Linked DNA regions of Micromonospora rhizosphaerae. Each later gene encodes a partner of the first gene's protein in a complex. Links are inferred from orthologs where the notes say so. Each region holds a gene or a part of one and is shown on either strand. Other genes may lie near its edges.

The links.
Region 2: the proteins of uvrA (region 1) and mfd are in contact, whole or in part, in a crystal structure (PDB 4DFC), measured with the Escherichia coli proteins. The link is inferred for Micromonospora rhizosphaerae from one-to-one orthologs.

What each region holds. Positions count from the first base shown.
Region 1 is NZ_FMHV01000002.1:6,060,060-6,063,878, forward strand. Bases 96-3,614 are described here. They hold uvrA (excinuclease ABC subunit UvrA), read right to left. Parts: upstream 3,239-3,614; coding sequence 296-3,238; downstream 96-295. Other genes in these bases: GA0070624_RS28550 (Rieske (2Fe-2S) protein), read right to left, coding at 96-152. In the rest of the region: more of GA0070624_RS28550, read right to left, coding at 1-95; rsgA (ribosome small subunit-dependent GTPase A), read right to left, coding at 3,638-3,819. UniProt on the Escherichia coli protein: The UvrABC repair system catalyzes the recognition and processing of DNA lesions. UvrA is an ATPase and a DNA-binding protein. A damage recognition complex composed of 2 UvrA and 2 UvrB subunits scans DNA for abnormalities.
Region 2 is NZ_FMHV01000002.1:1,736,358-1,740,867, reverse strand. Bases 301-4,510 are described here. They hold mfd (transcription-repair coupling factor), read right to left. Parts: upstream 4,170-4,510; coding sequence 501-4,169; downstream 301-500. Other genes in these bases: GA0070624_RS08450 (hypothetical protein), read right to left, coding at 301-471. Also shown: more of GA0070624_RS08450, read right to left, coding at 1-300. UniProt on the Escherichia coli protein: Couples transcription and DNA repair by recognizing RNA polymerase (RNAP) stalled at DNA lesions. Mediates ATP-dependent release of RNAP and its truncated transcript from the DNA, and recruitment of nucleotide excision repair machinery to the damaged site.

The DNA.
Region 1 (3,819 bases):
TGAGCGGGGGACGTGGGGCCGGCGGCCGCGTGGCCGGAGTCGTCGCTGCCGCAGCCGGCCAGTACCGCCGCCGCGCCGACCGCGCCCGCACCGGCGAGCAGTGCCCGGCGGGTCTGGTTACCCGGTTCGGCGAGCACCTGATCGTCACTCATGACGCCCCTCTCTGCCGCCGCGCCCGTCATGATCCGCGGTCACGTTCCTGCCACGGATCACCCTGCCAGAGATTTCACCCGCTTTGCGCGGATTCCGGCCGGCCGGGGCCGGCCACCTAACCGGGTACGCGGCCGCGAGGATGTCAGCGCGCGCCGGCCGGCACCTTCTTCGACCTCCGGGGCGTGGTGCCGTTGGCCTTCGCCGCCCGGTTGGTGGCCGCCGTGGCGCCCTTGGCCTCGCCGTCGAGGTTGAGCACGTGGCGCAGGAACTGCCCGGTGTGGCTCTCGGCCACCTCGGCGACCTCTTCCGGCGTGCCGGTGGCGAGCACCGTGCCGCCCCGGTGGCCACCCTCCGGGCCCATGTCGATGATCCAGTCGGCGGTCTTGATCACGTCGAGGTTGTGCTCGATGGTGATCACCGTGTTGCCCTTGTCGACCAGCCCCTCGAGCACCATCAGCAGCTTGCGGATGTCCTCGAAGTGCAGGCCGGTGGTCGGCTCGTCCAGCACGTAGACCGTCCGGCCGGTGGAGCGCTTCTGCAGCTCGGAGGCGAGCTTGACCCGCTGCGCCTCACCGCCGGAGAGCGTCGGCGCGGGCTGACCGAGGCGGACGTAGCCCAGGCCGACGTCGACCAGCGTCCTGAGGTGCCGGTGGATGGCCGGGATCGCGGAGAAGAACTCGGCCGCCTCCTCGATCGGCATCTCCAGCACGTCGGAGACGGTCTTGCCCTTGTAGTGCACCTCCAGGGTCTCCCGGTTGTACCGGGCGCCCTTGCAGACCTCACAGGGGACGTAGACGTCCGGGAGGAAGTTCATCTCGATCTTGATCGTGCCGTCGCCGGAGCAGGCCTCGCAGCGGCCGCCCTTGACGTTGAACGAGAACCGGCCGGGGCCGTACCCGCGGACCTTGGCCTCGGTGGTCTCCGCGAAGAGCTTGCGGATGTGGTCCCAGACCCCGGTGTAGGTGGCCGGGTTGGACCGCGGCGTGCGGCCGATCGGCGACTGGTCGACGCCGACGACCTTGTCCACCTGCTCCAACCCCGTCACCCGGGTGTGCCGGCCGGGGACCAGCCGGGCGCCGTTGATCTGGTTGGCCAGTACGGCGTGCAGGATGTCGTTGACCAGCGTCGACTTGCCGGAGCCGCTGACCCCGGTGACCGCGATGAGCTGGCCGAGCGGGAACGAGACGGTCAGGTTGCGCAGGTTGTGCTCGCGCGCCCCGTGCACCACCAGCTCCCGCCCGGGGGTTTGCGGGCGACGCTGCCTTGGCGTCGGGATCGACTTGCGCCCGGACAGGTACGCCCCGGTGACCGACTCCGGGTTCTCCAGCAGCGCGGGCACCGAGCCGCTGTGCACGATCTCGCCGCCGTGCTCACCCGCGCCCGGGCCGATGTCGACGATCCAGTCCGCGGTGCGGATGGTGTCCTCGTCGTGCTCGACCACGATCAGCGTGTTGCCCAGCCCGCGCAGCCGGACCAGGGTCTCGATCAGCCGGTGGTTGTCCCGCTGGTGCAGGCCGATCGACGGCTCGTCGAGCACGTAGAGCACGCCGACCAGGCCGGAGCCGATCTGGGTGGCGAGCCGGATGCGCTGCGCCTCGCCGCCGGACAGGGTGCCGGCGGGGCGGTCCAGGGAGAGGTAGTCCAGACCCACGTCGAGCAGGAACTTGAGCCGGGCGTTGATCTCCTTGAGCACCCGCTCGGCGATCAGCTTCTGCCGGTCGGTGAGCTCGATGCCGGCGAGCAGGTCGGCCGCCTCCCCCACCGACAGGTTGCAGACCTCGGCGATGCTCTTCCCGGCCAGGGTGACCGCGAGCACCTCGGGCTTGAGCCGCGCGCCACCGCAGGCCGCACAGGGCACGTCCCGCATGTAGCCCTCGTACTTCTCCCGCGACCACTCCGACTCGGTGTCGGAGTGCCGCCGCTCGATCCACTGCACCACGCCCTCGAAGCCGGTGTAGTAGGAGCGCTCGCGGCCGTACTTGTTGCGGTAGCGGACGTGCACCTGGTCGTCGGAGCCGTGCAGGATCGTCTTCTGCGCCCGGGACGGCAGCGCCCGCCACGGCGTGTCGATGTCGAAGTGCTCCGCCTCGCCGAGGGCCTCGAGCAGGCGGAGGAAGTATTCCAGGTTGTGCCCGCTCGACCAGGGCTGGATGGCGCCCTCGCGCAGGGTGCGCTCCGGGTCGGGGACGACCAGCTCCGGGTCGACCTCCTTCTTGGTGCCGAGGCCGGTGCACTCCGGGCAGGCGCCGTACGGCGCGTTGAAGGAGAAGACCCGGGGCTCCAGGTCCTCGATCGCCAGCGGGTGGTCGTTGGGGCAGGCCAGGTGCTCGGAGTAGCGGCGCTCCCGGCCCGGGTCGTCCTCGGGCAGGTCGACGAAGTCGAGCAGGACCAGACCGCCGGAGAGGCCGAGCGCCGCCTCCACCGAGTCGGTCAGCCGCTGCTTGGCGCTGGCCTTGACGGCGAGCCGGTCGATCACCACCTCGATGGTGTGCTTCTCCTGCTTCTTGAGCTTCGGCGGCTCGGTCAGCGGGTGCACCACGCCGTCGACCCGGGCCCGGGCGTAGCCCTTGGCCTGAAGCTCGGCGAAGAGGTCGACGTACTCGCCCTTGCGGCCGCGGACGACCGGGGCGAGCACCATGAACCGGGTGCCCTCGGTCATCCCGAGCACCCGGTCGACGATCTGCTGCGGGGTCTGCTTGGAGATCCGCTCGCCGCAGACCGGGCAGTGCGGCTCGCCGATGCGGGCGAAGAGCAGCCGGAGGTAGTCGTAGACCTCGGTGATGGTGCCGACGGTGGACCGGGGGTTGCGCGAGGTGGACTTCTGGTCGATGGAGACCGCGGGGCTCAGGCCCTCGATGAAGTCGACGTCCGGCTTGTCCATCTGCCCGAGGAACTGCCGGGCGTACGAGGAGAGCGACTCTACGTAGCGGCGCTGCCCCTCGGCGAAGATCGTGTCGAAGGCCAGGCTCGACTTGCCCGACCCGGAGAGCCCGGTGAAGACGATCAGGGCGTCCCGGGGCAGGTCGAGACTGACGTCACGGAGGTTGTGCTCGCGCGCGCCACGGATGATCAGTCGGTCGGCCACGGTGGGTGTACTCCCGGGTGAGTGAATCTGTCCGCTCCGGAGCGGCTCTGAGCGGTTTAGCGGGGCGCAGGAAAGACGCTCAGCAACTTTAGCCCCGAGGTACGACAGTTTTCCGCGCCCGCCCATTCCCCCAGCTCAGGGCGGTCGGGCCGGCCGTGTCGCCGGGCGCCGTCCGACCGTCGGCGATGACCCGCCGCGTGGAGGCGTCCCCGACGACCGGGACGGTCGGTCGCACGCTTTGCTCTGCTGCAGCGGAGGCGACAGTGACGCGGCCTCGGTGTTGCACGGGCTGCAGCAGGGCAAAGCGGTCACCGCACACGGGCTCCGCCGCAGCCGCCCCGACCGCCCATACCAGGGGTGGGCAGGCAGCGGCAGGCTCCGCCGCATCCCCCGCCGTGGTCAGGGGCGGGCCGCGCGGCGCCGCCCGCCCCGCCAGCCGCCCCGCCGCTCGGCGGCCAGCCGCGCCTCCCGCCGCCCGGTCTCGAAGGCGATCTCCCGCTGGAGCCGGCGCCAGCTCTCCCAGCGCCGGGCGGTCAGCTCGCCGGTCGCCAGGGCCTCCCGGACCGCGCAACCGGGCTCCG
Region 2 (4,510 bases), 4.3 Mb from region 1 along the record:
CTGCTCGGCACTGAGCTGGTCCTGCACCTGGACCTGCTTCTCGGCGGCGATCCGCTTACCCAGGTCGATGCCGACCAGCAGGTTGAGGATGTCCTGCCGGTCGACGTTCAGCCGGAGCTGGTCCGGGCTCGGGGTCAGCCCCCGCTGCTGGGCCTGAGTCCGGACCGAGTCGGCGTACGTCGCCTGGGCCTCGTCGTGGATGGCGTCCACCCGGTCGACCGAGTAGGTCGTGTCCCCGACGTACGCGGCGACGTTCGGCGCGGACCGGCCGCAGGCGGCGAGGGAGAGGACAGCGAGGGCCGCGACGCTGGCGGCGGCGATGAGACGGCGAGCACGCATGCCGGCAACTCTCTCACGCCCCGTCGCGGCCTGTGGCGCCGCCCACCACGCCGCGCCGCCCCACGCCGAGGCGAGCCGCCCCGCGCCGATGATCATGAAGTTGTTGCCGGCCGCTCCGGCGTGTCGCGACAACAACTTCATGATCAGCCGGCGGTCGGGGGTCAGCGGGCGGCGGCGACGGCCGGCTCGACCGGCGCCGGGTCGCCGAGGACGTCGGAGAGGAGCTGGGCGCACCACTCCAGCAGGGCCTGGTCGCGCAGCGGCTCCCCGCCGATCCGGCGGCTGCTCGGGCGCGGGACGCTGACCTGGTCGAGGGCCTGCTTGTAGACCGAGTCCGGGTGGTAGCGCTTGAGCCGCAGCTGCTTGGAATCGGGCAGCGGCAGCGGGCTGAACCGGAGGTGCTTGCCCTGCATGGACACGTCGGTGAGGCCGTACCGGCGGGCCAGCAGCCGGAACCGGGCCACCGCGACCAGGTTCTGCACCGGGACGGGCGGCTCGCCGTACCGGTCGGTCATCTCGGCGACCACCTCCCGCAGCCGCTCCTCGTCGCGGGCCTCGGCGAGCTTCCGGTACATCTCCAGCCGCAGCCGCTCCACCCCGACGTAGTCGTGCGGCAGGTGCGCGTCGACCGGGAGGTCGATCTTGACGTCGACCTCCTCCTCGGCACGCTCGCCCTTGAACGCCGACACCGCCTCGCCGACCATCCGCACGTACAGGTCGAAGCCGACGCCCTCGATGTGGCCGGACTGCTCGCCGCCGAGCAGGTTGCCGGCGCCCCGGATCTCCAGGTCCTTCATCGCCACGTACATGCCGGCGCCCAGCTCGGTGTGCTGCGCGATGGTGGCCAGCCGCTCGTGCGCGTTCTCGGTCAGCGGCTTGTCCGCCGGGTAGAGGAAGTACGCGTACGCCCGCTCCCGGCCCCGGCCGACCCGGCCCCGGATCTGGTGCAGCTGGGCCAGGCCGAGCAGGTCGGCCCGCTCCACGATCAGGGTGTTGGCGTTCGGGATGTCGATGCCGGACTCCACGATGGTGGTGCAGACCAGGACGTCGAACTCCTTCTCCCAGAAGCCGACCATCACCTTCTCGAGCGCGTCCTCGCTCATCTGGCCGTGCGCCACCGCGACCCGCGCCTCGGGCACCAGCTCGCGGAGCTTCCGGGCCGCCTTCTCGATCGACTCGACCCGGTTGTGCAGGTAGAAGACCTGCCCGTCGCGGAGCAGCTCGCGGTGGATGGCGGCGGCCACCTGCCGCTCGTCGTACGCCCCGACGGAGGTGAGCACCGGGTGCCGCTCCTCCGGCGGGGTGGCGATGGTGGACATCTCCCGGATGCCGGTGATGGCCATCTCCAGCGTCCGCGGGATCGGGGTGGCCGACATGCTCAGCACGTCGACCGAGGCCCGCATGGTCTTCAGGTGCTCCTTGTGCTCGACCCCGAAGCGCTGCTCCTCGTCCACGATGACCAGGCCCAGCGACTTGAACCGGGCGGCCGACTGGAGCAGCCGGTGGGTGCCGATGACGATGTCGGCCGTCCCGTCCGCGGCCATCGCCAGGGTCTGCTCGGCCTCCTTCGGCGTCTGGAAGCGGGAGAGCTGCCGGATGGTCACCGGGAACTGGCTCATCCGCTCGGCGAAGGTGTTGTAGTGCTGCTGCACCAGCAGCGTGGTGGGCACCAGCACCGCCACCTGCTTACCGTCCTGCACCGCCTTGAACGCGGCCCGGACCGCGATCTCGGTCTTGCCGTACCCGACGTCGCCGCAGATCAGCCGGTCCATCGGGACGGTCTGCTCCATGTCCCGCTTGACCTCCTCGATCGCGGCGAGCTGGTCCGGCGTCTCCTGCCACGGGAAGGCGTCCTCCAGCTCCCGCTGCCACGGGGTGTCCGGGCCGAAGTTGTGCCCCTTGGACGCCTTGCGGGCCGCGTAGAGCTGGATGAGCTGTGCGGCGATCTCGCGGACCGCCTTGCGGGCGCGCGCCTTCGACTTCTGCCAGTCCGAACCGCCCATCTTGTGCAGCGTGGGCTGCTCGCCGCCGACGTACCGGGAGAGCTGGTCGAGCTGATCGGTCGGGACGAAGAGCCGGTCGCCGGGCTGGCCGCGCTTGCTCGGGGCGTACTCGATGACCAGGTACTCCCGGGACGCGCCGTTGACGGTGCGCTGCACCAGCTCGACGTACCGGCCGATGCCGTGCTGCTCGTGCACTACGTAGTCGCCGGCCTTGAGCTCCAGCGGGTCGATGGTGTTGCGCCGCCGGCTCGGCATCTTGCGCATGTCCCGGGTCGAGGTGCCCCGGCCGCCGGTGACGTCGTTGCCCGTGAGCAGCACGAACCGGGAGGCCTCGTCGACGAAGCCGGCGGTCAGGCAGCCGCAGCTGACCAGCAGCTCACCGGGGGCGGGCGCGGTCGGCACCTCCTCGGTGAGCCGGGCGCCGAGGCCGGCGTCGCGGAGCACCTCCACCGCCCGCTGGGCCGGACCGTGCCCCTCGAAGACCAGGGCGATCGACCAGCCCTCGCCGGCCCAGCGCTTGAGGTCGTCGACCACCCGGGCGGTCTCGCCGTGGTACAGCGGGGCGGGCTGGGCGGCCAGGGTCACCGCAATCGCGTCGTCGGGGGTGACGTCGACCTCGGTCGGCTCGTCCTCCCAGGGCTGCCGGGCGGGAGCAGCCTCCGCCTCGACCAGCCCGAACGGCGACAGCGTCCACCAGGGCTGGCCCAGGGTGCGGGCCGCCGCGCGTACGTCGGCCAGGGTCTTGAAGGCGGCGGCGCCGAGGTCGACCGGGGCCTGGCCGCCGACGGCGGCCGCGGCCCAGCTGGCCTGGAGGAACTCCTCGGAGGTACGGACCAGGTCGTGCGCCCGGGTCCGGATCCGCTCCGGGTCGCAGAGGAGCACGTGGGTGCCGGCCGGCATGGCGGCCAGCAGCAGCTCCATCGAGTCCGGGCCGATCAACGCCGGAGCGAGCGACTCCATCCCCTCGACCGGGATGCCCTCGGCCAGCTTGTCGAGGATCTCGGCCAGCTCCGGGTGCTCCTGGGCCAGCGCGGCGGCCCGCTCGCGCACCGACGGGTTGAGCAGCAGCTCCCGGCAGGGCGGCGCCCAGAGCTGGGGGACCAGCTCGATGGTCCGCTGGTCGGCGACGGCGAAGGTGCGGATCTCCTCCACCTCGTCGCCCCAGAACTCGACTCGGGACGGGTGCTCGTCGGTGGGCGGGAAGATGTCCAGGATGCCGCCGCGGACGGCGAACTCGCCCCGCTTGGTGACCAGGTCGACCCGCGCGTACGCCATGTCGGTGAGCCGGCGGGCGACCTCCTCCAGGTCCGCCTCGTCGCCGGCGGCGAGCTGGACCGGCTCCAGGTCGCCCAGCCCCCTCAGCTGCGGCTGGAGCAGCGACCGGACCGGCGCCACGACCACCCGCAGCGGACCGCTGCGCCCGTGCGCGTCGGCCGACTCCGGATGCGCCAGCCGGCGCAGCACCGCCAGCCGCCGGCCCACGGTGTCCGAACGCGGGGAGAGCCGCTCGTGCGGCAGCGTCTCCCAGGACGGGAAGACCGCCACCTGCTCGGGCGGGAGCAGGCTGCCCAGCGCCGAGGCGAGGTCGTCGGCCTCGCGGGTGGTGGCGGTCACCGCGAGCACCGGCCGGCCAGCGCCCCCGCCCGGCCTGCCGTCGGCGCCGGCCTCGCCCGGCTCGGCCGCGACCGCGGCGACCGCGAAGGGGCGCAACGCCGCCGGAGCGGTCACGTCGAGCCCGTCGACCTGGGCGGCACCGGAGCGCGCCAGGTCACGCGCCCGGGCCAGCCCGGGGTCGGCCAGGGCGGCGGAGAAGAGTCCGGTGAGCATGTGTGATCACTTCCAGGGAGGTCGCCGGTGTGGGGCGGGGCGCACGACAGATACCCCGCGTCCGGCCGGACGGGGGGTGCACGCCCACCAGCCTATCTCCGCCCACCGACCTTCTCCCCCTTCCCGCCCCCGCTCGTCCGCCACCCACCGCCCCGCCGCATGCCGCCCGGCGCGGTCACCCGGCGCGCGGGGCCCGGGGCGCCTGGGGCGTCCGGGGCGCGCGGGGCGCGCGGGCCCGGGGCGCCCGGTCGCGGGGCCCGACGCGGCCAGCAAATTCAGGGAAGGCGTGGCCTCGGGGCGCGGAGTGGCCACTCTTTCCGTGAATTTGCGTGGATCTTGAC